2 regions of the Lactiplantibacillus argentoratensis genome follow, and region 1 is predicted to be linked to the other one. Evidence: predicted binding sites of a transcription regulator. Region 1 holds the regulator's gene; the other holds the start of a gene.

What was found. Region 1 encodes Rex, which represses fermentation and respiration genes when NADH is low (regulators of the CRP and FNR family bind a similar motif). Its sites were predicted from a motif close to TTGTGAANTANTTCACAA; they were not measured.
Region 2: the regulator Rex is predicted to act here: its motif matches at 4,174-4,191, upstream of V7R88_RS14015 (FMN-binding protein).

The regions. Positions count from the first base shown of each region.
Region 1 covers NZ_CP147647.1:569,693-577,165, reverse strand. Annotated here, with positions in the region: gene V7R88_RS02700 (APC family permease) at 1-178, opposite strand, end outside; gene groL (chaperonin GroEL) at 428-2,053, opposite strand; gene groES (co-chaperone GroES) at 2,109-2,393, opposite strand; gene V7R88_RS02685 (type II CAAX endopeptidase family protein) at 2,586-3,230, shown strand; gene V7R88_RS02680 (redox-sensing transcriptional repressor Rex) at 3,361-4,038, opposite strand; gene V7R88_RS02675 (ABC-F family ATP-binding cassette domain-containing protein) at 4,207-6,189, shown strand; gene tsaD (tRNA (adenosine(37)-N6)-threonylcarbamoyltransferase complex transferase subunit TsaD) at 7,110-7,473, opposite strand, start outside.
Region 2 covers NZ_CP147647.1:2,929,499-2,936,971, reverse strand. Annotated here, with positions in the region: gene V7R88_RS14035 (glycoside hydrolase family 38 C-terminal domain-containing protein) at 1-7, shown strand, start outside; gene V7R88_RS14030 (glycerate kinase) at 11-1,141, shown strand; partial or broken gene V7R88_RS14025 (FAD-dependent oxidoreductase) at 1,240-2,601, opposite strand; gene V7R88_RS14020 (IS30 family transposase) at 2,679-3,644, opposite strand; gene V7R88_RS14015 (FMN-binding protein) at 3,701-4,072, opposite strand; gene V7R88_RS14010 (sensor histidine kinase) at 4,241-5,839, shown strand; gene V7R88_RS14005 (response regulator transcription factor) at 5,839-6,597, shown strand; gene V7R88_RS14000 (DUF871 domain-containing protein) at 6,919-7,473, opposite strand, start outside.

The sequences.
Region 1 (7,473 bases):
ACGCGGCCGCTGAAAGTGTAATCAAAACGGTCGTAATCTGTTCAGTACCGTAAGCCACCGATGATAGCGCATCTGACGATAGCAGCGCCAGTGCCTTGAACTTGGTGAGTGCTTGCCCACCCTCGTCCATGGTTTTTAACGGTTTCCCAATAACTAACCGCTTTAAATAACGCCACATGATAATAACTCCTTTATTCCAAAATAATTATCCCAAAGTAAACTGAGTCAAAGTAGATTCTACTACTTTACCCTGCCAAATACTACCAGTTAAATGTCGGGTGCTTCGCCGCACCCACATTTTGCGTTAACGACTAATCCTACCGCTCTAATATGGATAAATCAATACCTTTATTCTAGTCGATTCACACCCTAACAGCACTAAAAAAGCACTTACTCAGCCGAGTAAGTGCTTAATGTTACGATTTGTTTACATCATACCGCCCATACCTGGGTTTGGTGCGGCTGGTGCAGCTGGTGCATTTTCTTCAGGTTTTTCAGCAACAACGGCTTCAGTCGTTAAGAGAAGGGCTGAAACAGAAGCGGCATTTTGTAAAGCAGAACGCGTTACCTTAGTTGGGTCCACGATACCAGCTTTGATCATGTCAACCCATTCATCAGTTGCGGCGTTGAAACCAACACCTGGCTTTTGTTCCTTCATCTTTTCAACGATAACAGAGCCTTCCAAACCAGCATTTTCAGCGATTTGGCGAACTGGTTCTTCCAAAGCACGTTTAACAATGTTGATCCCAGTTTGAACGTCACCAGTTTCCTTCAATGCAGCAACATCTTTGATAACGTTAATCAAAGCAGTACCACCACCAGCAACAAAGCCTTCTTCAACGGCGGCCCGAGTTGCGTTCAAAGCATCTTCAATCCGGTATTTACGTTCCTTCAATTCAGTTTCAGTAGCGGCACCGACACGAACAACGGCAACCCCACCAGCTAATTTAGCTAAACGTTCTTGTAACTTTTCTTTGTCAAAGTCAGAAGTTGTTTCACCGATTTGGTTACGGATAAATTCAACCCGTTCTGAGATAGCATCCTTGGAACCAGCGCCTTCAACAATGGTGGTGTTATCCTTAGTAACCGTAACTTTGTTGGCTTGACCTAATTGATCGATGGTCGTGTCCTTCAATTCAAGGCCAAGGTCGTCAGTGATAACCGTCCCGCCAGTTAAGATAGCGATATCTTGTAATTGTTCCTTACGCCGATCACCAAAACCGGGTGCCTTAACGGCGACAACGTTAAACGTCCCACGCATCTTGTTCAAGACTAAGGTTGGTAAAGCTTCACCAGAAATGTCATCAGCAATGATCAACAATGGCTTGCCTTGTTCAACGATGGATTGTAATAGTGGTAAGATATCTTGAATGTTTGAAATCTTCTTATCAGTAATTAAGATATATGGATTGTCAAGATCCGCTTCCATCTTATCATTATCAGTAACCATGTATTGTGATAAGTAGCCGCGGTCGAATTGCATCCCTTCAACAACGTCTAAGCTAGTATCAACACCACGTGATTCTTCAATCGTGATAACACCGTCATGACCAACTTTTTCCATGGCTTCGGCAATCAATTTACCAGTTTCTTCACTTGCTGAAGATACAGAAGCGATTTGCGCAATATCTTCTTGCGTCTTAACTTCGTGTGCCATAGCGTGTAATGAGTCAACCGCCGTCTTAGTAGCTTCTTCAATCCCCCGACGAATGCCAACAGGGTTAGCACCGGCCGTAACGTTCTTCATACCTTCATTAACGATTGATTGTGTTAAGACCGTTGCAGTAGTCGTCCCATCACCAGCGATGTCATTAGTCTTTGAAGCAACTTCAGAAACTAACTTAGCACCCATGTTTTCGAAATGATCGTCTAATTCGATCGCCTTAGCAATCGTTACACCATCATTAGTAATTGTTGGTGAACCATATGATTGTTCCAAAACAACGTTGCGACCCTTAGGACCTAACGTTGACTTAACTGTGTCAGCTAATTGATCGACACCTTTTAGCATCGCTGAACGTGCATCTTCAGAGAACTTTAATTCTTTAGCCATTATCTCTATTCACCTCATGAATTTAATTTATTTTAAGTTGCGCAATTTAAATGGATTAGTCTTCGATTGCAACGATATCTTTTTCGTGCAATACCAAATACTTAGCACCTTGATACTTGACTTCGGTACCGGCATACTTATCGAATAATACTTGATCGCCGACCTTCACGCTGGGGTCAACTTTTGTCCCGTTATCTAAAACACGACCGTCATTGACGGCAACAACCTTACCGCTTTGGGGCTTTTCCTTAGCGTTATTGGCAATGACAATACCGCCAATTGTTTGTTCTTCTTCTTCTTGTTGTTGCAAGATAACGCGATCTCCTAATGGTTTTAACACGTGAATCCCTCCATTTATTCTTTTTTAGCACTCCTCAACCTCAAGTGCTAATTACATTGTCAACTATATCATTTTAATTCAAGATTGCAAGTGATTTGTCAATTATTAGTCAAAGAATGTCAAATCGACTATAATGAATACTATTGAAGTATCAATAAATCTTAAATCAAACTTTTAAAAGGACGTGACTTGATGGTTAATCGCCGCCAATCAATCTTTATTCTTATCATCTACTTTATTATTTACGCACTACCGAGCGTCCTTGTGACTGCTTTCCATCAGCTAGGGGCCCAAGTATTCGTGATTCAAACGGTCGACTACTTAGTCGGTGCAATCCTACTCATCTGGTTGGCGAGTCGCATGCGGACAAAAAACGTTGTTGAAAAACAACCAAGTAACTGGTTCATGACGTTCATCTGGGGATTGATTGGACTTATCCTAGTCATCCTCGGTCAAGTCATTATTTTAAAAATCACGGCTTTGATGGGCCAATCAACAGCCTCAACCAACACGACCACCCTCTTAACCGTTGGGCAACAATATCCCGCGTTCTTCCTAGCCATCATTGTCGGTGCACCCATTATGGAAGAAATCGTCTTCCGCAAAGTTATCTTTGGTAATCTAAGTGCGGTCACCGGCCAAATCGGCGCGGCCTTGATTTCCAGTGTGCTATTTAGTTTTGCACATGCGGATGGTCACTTTATCCTCTACGCCTTTATCGGGTTATTATTCTGCTGGCTATATCGGCACACCGGTCGGATTCAAACGTCAATGACGGCGCACATCTTAATGAATGCCTCGGTCGTGTTACCTACGTTATTAGGGCTAGTACACTAACATAACTTCTAGGCCAAACGATTACGGTTGGCGTTCACCAGCTATTGACTCTTAGTACGCGAAAAGGCTTCCCTGAAAAATTCAGAGAAGCTTTTTCGTATCAGTTTAACCTCAAAGATGAAACTGATTATTAATCTTCAGTCTCATTTTCATCGTCATTACCATTGTCACCTAATTGCTGACCGTAATGTTCAATGAAGTAGATCAATGTTTGTAATTCGTTGGTCAAATCAACGTTCTGCACCCGTACTGTCTCCGGAACGGAGATTCGTAACGGCGTGAAGTTCATGATTCCTTTGACGTTTGCATCAACCAAGTCATCGGTAATTTTCTGAACAACCGTGGTTGGTACCGTTAAGATAGCAATCTCAATCTGTTGTTCGATCAATTGCTTTTTGAGCTCCGTCATTGGGTACACTGGAACCCCACTTTGGACCGTATTGGCAATCGCCTCGTTGACATCAAATGCTGCTGAGATGCGGACATTACTGTTTTTGTGAAAATTAAAGTTCAGTAGGGCGTGGCCCAAATTACCGACCCCAATTAAAGCAACATTCGTTAAGGTGTCTTGATTTAAAATCTTTTTAAAAAATGCGAGTAACGTTTCAACGTCGTATCCATACCCTCGTTTTCCGAGCGCCCCAAAATACGAGAAATCTCGCCGAATCGTTGCTGAATCTACTTTAACCGCCTCGGACAACTCGGTCGATGAGACCCGCTTCTTATCTGCATCTAGCAAGATATTTAAGTAGCGGTAATAAATCGGTAACCGTTTTGCCGTTGCCCGTGGAATTTTTGTTTCTGCCATTCGGACGTGTCCTCCTAATTAAAAGTTTGTGAATTTGCTGACACTATTCTAGCATAACGTGTGACTTTGTGAAATAATAATTACTTATTATTCCTAATAATTGGGTCAGACCGTTACAATATGCTACAATTATGTCACGAATTAAATGTGAAAGGAGCTTAATAAAGCGTGATTTTACTACAAGTACAGCAAGTTATGCGGCGTTTTGGCGCCGATGTCTTGTTCGATAACGTACAAATGGACATTCAAGAACACGCCCGGGTAGCCCTCGTCGGTCGAAACGGGGCCGGAAAATCAACCTTACTTAAAATGATTGCCGGTGAAACGGTACCGGACGAAGGCCAGATTTCAATGCGTAAGGGCTTAACGATCGGTTACTTGGCGCAAGACCAGGGGCTAGATAGCAACAATACGATTTGGGAAGAAATGAGTAGCGTCTTCGCTGAGTTACATGCCATCGAAAAACGGATGCATCAGCTCGAAAATCAATTGAGTGACCCCGCAATTATGAATGATGAGCAGGCTTATCAACAGACGTTGAAAACCTATGATCAAATTCAGACGGAATTTCAACAGAAAAACGGCTACGGTTACCAAGCCGAGATTCGAGGCGTGCTGCACGGTTTTCAATTCGACGCCGACGTGTACGATAAGTCGGTCACGGCACTATCTGGTGGGCAAAAGACCCAGTTGGCCTTGGCCAAGTTGTTACTTGAAAAACGGGACTTACTCATCCTTGACGAACCGACGAACCATTTGGACGTCGAAACCCTTACTTGGTTGGAAAGTTATCTCCAATCTTATTCCGGCGCGCTGCTAATCGTCAGCCATGACCGCTATTTCTTAGACCGGGTCGTTAACGAAGTCTATGACTTATCACACCACGAAATGGTGCACTACACTGGCAACTACGACCAGTTTGTGCAAGAAAAAGCGGCCCGAATTCAAGCACAGTGGAAACATTACGAAAAACAACAGGCAGAAATCAGCAAACTTGAAGACTTTGTTAATCGTAACATTGTGCGTGCTTCTACGACAAAACGCGCCCAGGCTCGGCGGAAGCAGTTAGCCAAGATGGACCGCCTTGACCGCCCTGATAGTGACGAGAAAACTGCCCACTTTGGCTTTCATGCGGCTAAACAAAGCGGCAACATTGTGTTGACCGTCAAAGATGCAGCCGTGGGCTATGATGGTCAGATTCTTTCGGAACCCGACAACTTGAATATTAAGAAACATGAAGCTATTGCTATCGTTGGACCGAACGGTATTGGCAAATCGACTTTCCTAAAGAGTATTTTGGGACAGATTCCATTCATTAAAGGCCAGGCCGTTTTTGGCACCAACGTCGTTACGGGCTACTATGATCAAGAGCAACGTAATTTAAACGACAAAAAAACCGTCCTCAGTGAACTTTGGGATGAACATCCCACCACTCCTGAAAAAGACATTCGGACCATTTTGGGCAGCTTTCTCTTCACTGGTGAAGACGTTGATAAACCCGTTCATGCCCTATCTGGTGGCGAACGGGCCCGATTACTGTTGACCAAACTTGCCATGCAAAATGACAACTTCTTAATCTTAGATGAACCAACTAACCACTTGGATATCGATAGCCGTGAAGTTTTGGAAGTCGCCCTCAACGACTTTGACGGCACCCTTTTATTCGTGTCACATGACCGCTACTTCATCAACCAAGTCGCCACGAGTGTCGTAGAGGTTTCTCCGGAAGGCACGGAACTCTTCTTAGGTGATTACGACTACTACATCGACAAGAAACAAGAACAAGCTGAAATCGCGGCTGCGGCTGCTAGCCAAGCGGCCGAAAAAGCTGCTGAAGCCAGTGCAGCGTATTCAACCAGTGCCACCAATGCTGCTCCCCGCTCCAAAGGCCAGCAAAATTACCAAGCCAGCAAGCAGCAACAGCGTGAAAAACGTAAGCTTGAACGCTCAGTTGCCGCCCTGGAAGAACAGATGACTGCCTTAGATGGACAAGCCACACAGATTCAAACTGAAATGGCGCAACCTGAAGTATCGGCCGATGTTGGTAAACTACAAGACCTACAAAAAGAACTTGAAGCCATCAATGCTCAACAAGAACAAGTTGAAACCGAATGGACCGAACAAGCCGAAGCTTTAGAAGAACTGAACTAACTTTCCAACAACTCATCAGATAAAAATAATAGTCGCCGCAAGAATTAATACACTTCTTGCGGCGACTATTATTTTGCCCCTATCCGCGGCATAAATCATGATTAAAAGAGGATGATTCCTAGAATCAAAAACGACCAGCTTAGGCCCGCTGGAAACAGTTCGGGTTAGCGTAAACCTGCTTAGTTCGTTCGTCCTACACCGACCTCCAGGCATTTCTGCCAATTGCCGGAACGTGGTGGGCACAGATTTAAGCCGAAGCCCACGTCTTAAATACTGGCCTTGCACTAACCCAGCAAAGAACGCTTGCTAAGTGAAATTTCACCACTGGGCATTGTCAGAAACGCCTTCCAGTCGGGATAGTATTCGAATGGCAGACTGTGAGGTACCCAACTTTTGATGAATTGGTCGTTGCTTTTCATAAATGGTAATTTTGTCAATCAACTGTCAGACTGAAAGTAATATTGAGATAGCTTACTATTTTGGAATCACCATAGTAATAATCGAGCACCTCAACAAAGTAGTTAATGTAATCTTAAAGTCTTGTTTAAAGTTCCATTATCAAAATAGCCAACGACCAATTGTACCAAGTTAAGTGGCCGTTCATCAGCCATTCGAGCGGCTTACCGACCGGAGGGGCTGGGTGACAATGCTCAGTAGCCAAATTATTCTTAGTCGGAAGTGTTTTTCTTCCGGCTTAGAATAAGACTCGTATTTGAGATGACGCGGGTTGTGCGTTAGCTCAAATCGATGTCGGCTTACGTTCCAGCAATTGTCACCCAGCCCCGGAGGTCGGAATAGGACGCGCACCGGCTGACGAACAGGAATCCACCTAACCGGCACGTTTTAATCATAATTAATGAAAAGATACTAAAACGGGTGTGGTAAGAATTGACTTTTCACACCCGTTTATAACTGCTTCATTACTTCAACATGCCTGGCATCCAATCAAATTCTAAACTTGGATCGGCATTCAGCGACGCGTCGCCGAATTGGTGATGCTGATATTGAACATAGCCCGCAGCACCAATCATGGCACCATTATCACCGCATAGCTTTAGAGGCGCTAAGATTAGTTCGGTGTCAGGGAAAGCGGTTGGTAGATTTTGTTGTAACCGTTCACGTAGCCCCTGGTTCGCTGCAACCCCACCGGCTAAGACTAATTGCTTAACTGGATATTGTTTGAGGACACGTAACGTCTTACTCATCAGAACATCAACCACGCTGGCTTGAAAGCTAGCCGCTAAATCGTTCTTATCCAGCGTCGCGTCAATTTGATCTGCGTGA
Region 2 (7,473 bases), 660 kb from region 1:
GGTATAGTCAATGAAAGTACTTGTTGCGATTGATTCGTTTAAAGGGTCGTTTAGTAGTGCTGAAGCCGCAACGGTTGCAATACGAGTGTTTAACCACTACGGCGTTCAAAGCACTGGTGTGACATTGGCTGACGGTGGTGAAGGTACTAGTGCGGCCTTTTTAGCCAATCAAGAAGATGGTCATTGGGAAACGGTGATGGTACATGATCCTTGTGGCAAAGTAATTGACGCAAAGTATGCCTATGTCCCGACAAAACACATCGCCGTAATTGATGCTGCAATGGCTTCAGGAATACAATCGGTGAAAACTGATTTGGGCTTTGTTGACCCCGTGACTACTAGTTCTGCTGGTACTGGTGAGCTAATTATGGCTGCAATAAAACATGGTGCAACAAAAGTTATTGTGGGCCTTGGTGGTACGGGAACAACGGATGCAGGCATTGGGTTAATGGGTGTTCTAGGGGCCAAATTTTATGATAGTTATCATCAATTATTACCAGCAGTGATTGGCAGCTTAGCGTTAATTGACCATGTTGATTTATCTAACATTGCGACTGAAAATGTACAATTGATTGCTTGTACGGATGTTGATAGTTATTTGACGGGGGCTAGTGGCGCGGTGCAGATGTTCGGTCCACAAAAAGGCCTGACTGAATTAGATTTGAAGCATTTTGAACTCTGGTTTCAGTATTTTTCGCAACAAGTAGATCCAACGTATCAGGGACGGTTGGTCGGTGATGGTGCCGCTGGTGGTATTGGATTCGCTTTACGATTATTAGGTGCAACTACAATGCCAGGTTTTCAGCTGATGAGTCATGTGGCACAACTTGATGATAAAATCGCTGCCGCCGATATTGTAATTACTGGTGAAGGACAATTGGACCAACAATCATTACATGGTAAATTACCTGTTCAGGTTGCCCAAAGAGCGCAACGCTTTCATAAGCCATGTCTTTGTGTTGCTGGTAACATTAAATTAACAGTGCCAGAGCTACAGACAGCCGGTTTTACAACGGCTTTCTCTTTAGTTCAGCAAGTCACTGATTTAGAAAGTGCGATTCGCGAGGGCAAACAGAATTTAGCTTTGTTGATTGAAAGGTTGGCGCCGTTGTTACAAATAATAGGGCCAGATAGATTATGATTTTCGTGGCCTTTTGAAGCCTTTAAACAAATGGGATGGGAAACTGAATTCAGCTTTCCATCCCATTTGTTTAAAATAATACAGATTGTGGTAACAAACTAAAGCTTACCAACCGTTTTACCTGCAATGCGTCCAAAGGTGATAATATCAGCGATCGCGTTACCACCAAGGCGATTTGAACCTTGAATAACGCCAGTTAGTTCGCCAGCAGCGTATAATCCAGGGATGGTTTGACCATCAGTGTTGAGGACTTGAGTCTGTTTATTGATCACTAAGCCACCCATTGTATGATGAACAGATGGCACGGCCTTTTCAATATAGTAGGGCCCTTTAGCTAAGGATACTAGGCCAGCGCGGTGATGAAAGTCTTTATCGTTGCCTGTTTTGGCATATCTGTTGACTTTGGTAATTGTTGCTTTTAAAGCAGCAGGATCCATATTAACATCTTTTGCTAATTCATCGATTGTGTCTGCTTTATAGAGTAGGTGTTCTTTGATTAACTCATTGTATTCCGCCTTATGAGCGGCTTTTGTTTTTGAAATACCATCGATTTTGTCGTTCCAAATCTGATACGTATAGCCACCAGGTTGTTTTAGGATGGCTTTTGAGATAACGTCGCGACGTTCAAGTTCTTCGACAAAGCGTTGCCCTTTTTGATTAACTAAGATTGCACCATCGAACCGAGTATCAGCTAGTAATGAAATCATACCGGTTTTCGGACTAGCAATCGGGTAGGTCTGAATGTATTTCATATTAGTAAGCTTGGCTCCGGCTTGTTGGGCCATGATGATACCGTCTCCGGTTGTTCCGGCTGTATCGGTGGACTTATAGCGTTTATCAAACTCTTTATTGTATTTAGTACGCATCTTAACGTTTGAACCGAAACCGCCAGTTGTTAAGATAACGGCATTTTTAGCTTTAAAAGTAATGTTTCGTTTACCCTGGTACTGTGCTTTAACGCCGGTAATTCGTCCATCTTTTTTAATTAAAGATTTGGCTCTCATATTGACGTAAATTGGGATATTTAAGGATTTGGCTTTAGCGTTTAACTTGGTGACTAATTCCTGACCAGTATGTCCAACTGGAATCAGTGCTCTTTTGTAACTGTGGCCACCAAATTGAAATAGTTGATCGTTTAAAAACTTGACGTGAATATCATCACGGAGCCACTTGGCTGATCCCAAAGCGTTATTGGCGAGAATGTGAACCATTGCTGGGTCACCAAGGTTGTCTCCACCCTTCATTGTATCTTTATAGTAGCTTGCTACAGAATCACCCTTAATACCGAGCCTTTTTTGAACCCAGTTACCAGGTGCGTTCATTTCACCGCCAGATATTAAGGTATTACCACCAACTGTCGGCATCTTTTCAATAATTGCAACCTTCTTACCGGCTTGTTTTGCTTCGATTGCGGCTGCAAACCCTCCACCGCCGGAACCTACAACGACAACATCATAATTATTGGTTTTAGCAATCTTAGGTTCCGTAGTGCTCGTTTTTGCTTTTACTTTTTTGAGTCCCGAATTGTCAAATTAAGTTAGAAATTTTTTAACTGTTCATCTGTAATCTGACTGATGAATGCTTCCAGAGGTGTCTGGTAACCCAAACTTTTTCGTGGGATGTGGTTTCGTCGACTGGCAACTGCTTGAACAAATCTATCTGATAGCTGGTCCATAATAAGATTGTGACGTAAACCATCTTTACGCAGCAGACCATTGGTGTTCTCATTTAAACCACGTTGATTGGGTGCTCCGACAGCGGCAAAGTAAATATTTAAATCAAATTGGTTAGCAATGGTTCGCCAACCGGCGAACTCCTTACCATTGTCAAACGTAATTGACTTAAATAGGTGTCGTGGCAGCTTCGAAAGCCATCCTGCTAAACTACGATTGACATCGTGTGCCGACTTGGTATGCGAATTCAGCACAATTGCGACCTTAGTTTGTCGTTCAACCAGCGTGGTTACCGCACCCTGATGGTTTTTACCTTGAACCGTGTCACCTTCTAAATGGCCGAATTCTTGATTAAAATTAGGATAGTCCTGATAACGATTCTTTAAATCCCTGCCCAATTGACCCGCTTTCCCACGGCGTTCAATGTAACCATTAGGGTGCCGTTTGCCGTGCATCGGTAAATCTTTGGTCGACAACCCCAAAACACCGCGTTTGAAAAGGCGGTAAAGGGTTCGAACCCCACAGCTGAAAGCCCGTTCTTGGCGATTAATAATGGTATCTGGTTGCCAACCAGCTTGAGTTTTGGCTTGAATATAGGCCAGTTCATCAGGGCGTAGTTGAATTGGTTTACGCCCACAATGTTGTTTATGCTTTCGATAGTGGCATTGGTAATCAATAATCGTACCGCCAGCGTCAAGAAACCGATAAATACGATACACAGTTTCAGCACTCCGATGGAGCGCTGGGGCCACTAGATAAGCCTTTTTACCGAGTTTCCAAAAAGAATAAATTGTGGCAAGTTCGTCTATGGTAAGATGAGTATAGGTCATTTGTGATCAGCCTTTCTTTTGATTTTGACACTCAAAAGTCTATCACAAATGGCTTTTTAAATTTCTAACTTAATTTTACAAACCGGGAGTGAAATTCCTGCTTTTTTAACTGCATCATTGACCGCAGCAATATACCCTTTACTAGTTGCTGTGGAACCACTTACAACATCCACACCAGTTGAATTTTTTGCGACAATCGTATCTTTCAACTGGCTATATACCGGCTTAGATAACACTTTGTTTTCGTTCTGCTTGAGAACTTTGATATCTTTAATAGAGTCCCCCTTAAAGGTAACTGCTACCTTGATATTGCCGTGTTTTCCAGTGCCGGTCCCATTAACAGTTTGCGACTTATCACTTGCTGAACAAGCTGTTAAGAAGAAAATTGAGACAATTGTGAAAATGATACCCCACCATCTCTTTTTCATACTAAGACCTCCGAAATAGATATTTAATAGTGTTAGTATACGTGTTAATTGTATTTTAGACGTTGGACTTTTAGGAGATAAGGTGGACTTTTATAACTAAATAGTGAAATAATGTACAAGTGAAAGATGATAGAACCACGGAGCTTGGATAGTGATGGGGGAATTAGGATGTATTCAATTAAGAAACAAATTGTTTGGTTATTTATATTAATATCGGTAACACTTATCGGTACGATTTATGGTGCCATGCGTATGGAATTGGCTCGAAATATCATGCCGATTAATACAAAAATGACACAACAAATGGTTGACGAGCGTGGAAACCAAATTGATAGCTGGTTTGGAGAACGATTATCGGAACTGAGGTTGCTTGCTAATTTGCCGGCACAACACGATTATAATCGGCAACAATTATTCAAAGAAACTAAAGCGCTTACGAAATTTGATAAGCACAATTATGTTTCGATTCGACTCGTATCACGTGACGGAATTTCTTATTCCAATTCTCATCCAAGCTTTTCTGTCCAACAACGGTCGTACTATCGAGAAATGCAACGTTATCCTCAACGAGGATATACGGTTAGTAACTTGCTAACTTCCAAGGAAGATCATCAGTCGATTGTTATTATTTTATATCGGTTGGCACGACCACTAGCGGATCATACGGCTTATGTTGCGGCTGCAATTCCGTTAGCAAAGGTGGAGGCCCTTGCACATGAGCTATCAATCTATGACGGTACTGGGATGTTATTAGGTGGTGATACTGATTCTCCACGAATTAATCCGCAACGTGAACTACTGCTCACGACCAAGCTGGAACAGTTGCCACGGTGGAAGGTGAATTATGTTGTACAGAAGAAAGAGCTACGAGAAAATACACAACAACTCATTCGATTATTATTGATTATCGTTTTAGTCGTAATCGCCTTATTAGGATTGTTATTAGTTTTATTATTACGACAAATTGTACGACCGATTGAAAACTTAACTCGAACAATGAATCAAATTCAAATCGGCGGCCATGATATTCGAGCAGTGGTTGAAGGTCCCCAAGAGATTCAAACCTTGGCGACGACCTTTAATCAGACCTTAGATCGCGTTTATGAAAATGAGACTAAATATCGCGAGGCGACTATTCAAGTATTGCAAGCGCAGATTCAGCCACATTTTTTATATAACACATTGGATACAATTCAATGGCAGATTTTAGGTGGTGATACGGATACTGCAATTACGATGATTGAAAACTTAAGTATTTTTTTCCGGAAGGGACTTAACCATGGATGTGAGTATACAACGCTAAGAAATGAAATCACCCATGTCCAGAGTTATTTTAAGATTCAGGCGATTCGTTTTCCAAAGTTACATCAACTATCAATTGATATTGATGACGGCCTGATGGATCAACCCGTCATGCATTTTATTTTACAGCCGCTGGTTGAGAATGCCATTAATCACGGTTTACGATGTAGTCCAAATGGTAATAATGAATTGCGAATCGGCGGTGCATTAATATCGCCAACACGATTACAATTAACGGTCAGCAATAATGGGCAGCCCATGTCGGCGAAGCTGGTCCAAAAACTCAATGACGGGAGCTATCAAGCGGGAAAAAATAGTTACGGTATTTATAATATTCGACACCGATTACAGTTGATCTACAATGGTCAAGCACGACTCGATTTTAGTAGTACGAGGCGCCAGACTACTGTCAGGGTAATATTACCGTTGGTTGAAGAATCCATTGAACATGGGGGTGAACTGTGATGAAGAGATTGCTGATTATTGATGATGAAAAAGCATTACGTTGTGGCTTGGCGGGATATTTAAAGTCAATTCAATCGCCATTTGATGAGATAATAACTGCCAGTGGGGGGCATCAAGCGTTAAGTTATATAGATCAACATGCGGTTTCAGCTGCGTTAGTTGATATCAACCTTGGAGATATGAATGGATTAGATTTAATTGAACTGATTAATCGACGTTACCCTGATATGCTAATTGTCATTATAAGTGGTTTTGATGATTTTGATTTTGCACGTCGCGCTATTAAGTTGAAGGTTCTAGATTATTTATTAAAACCAATCCCACGATCTGATTTGAAAAAATTGATGATTGCGTTCCAGCAATGCTTAATAACCGATAAACGTACGGTTGTGGATGAAGGTACTTCCCGTAGTCTAGCGATGAATGTTAAAGATTATATCGAGACGCATTATTCTGAAAAGGGTCTTTCACTAAGTCAGGTTGCAAGTGCGTTATTTGTAAATGAGGGGTATTTGAGCAGGCAACTTAAACAGACATATGGCCGAACATTTTCTGAATATTTAATAGAGTATCGGATTCAAAAAGCACAAGAGTTGCTTCGTAATTTAACATTACAATACACGGTAACAGCGATTGCTAATAAAGTCGGGTATGAAGATCCACATTACTTTAGTCGGTTATTTCGTAAGAAGACAGGCTTCTCACCAGTCCAGTTTCGTGAGCATGCAGAACCATTACCGAATAGTAATCGTGAGTGATTAGGCATCAATCAGTGTTGTGATTCACTTTTGTAAATCTGTCAATTCTTTTGATTTATATTTGAGATTCAAAAGATCTTCTTGCCGATGCATATTTTATACGCATCCTTGAATTTGATTTAAATTTGAAAAATTAGTTTACAAGGGACGAGCCACATATTATCTAATTAATCAAAGCGAAGAAGCCGGTAAGTTTAGTATTTTAAAAATGATCAAATCAGTAGAGTATCAATGGCTTGATCGCACATAGACCAAAAATCTGCCCGAAGTCTTCTCCAAACTTCGAGCGGATTTTATGATTCTTTAACAGGAAACTTAATTTCAATCCACAAACCGGAATTTACTCCAAGGTTTAATAAAGTCGAGCAGTAACAGTTCCTCAGGTGCAATCTGACCAATCCGATTCTTTCGGGGTTCACAGTGGGGTTGTAAGACGATTTGCAATTCATTTTTATAAATGCCGAAGTTGTCGTTGCCTACTAATACGTCGCCACGCTGAAATTCCACATCATTATCGTGTGGACTGTTGGGCGTTTCCTTGTAGGTCACACGGGGCATGGTTGAACGGATGACATTTGGGTTAATATCGCCACGGCGAAAATGTTGTGGGGTCAAGGCAATGGTTCTTTCGATCGCATTCGTCTGAGCTTCAAATTCAATGTGAAATTGTACTTGGTACCGATTGATTGCTGATAATGCGGCCAGTTCGGCTTCACTCGCATAAGCGTTACCGATAATTACATCGTCGATTAGTCCGGAAGCGAAGAGATGCTTGGCTTGGACGGCGATTGGTAAGCGCCGATCAGCTTCTAATGTTGGCAGACCATCGTTGACGTTCCATGGCCCCATCGTACCAACCTGACTGGCTACGAAAGC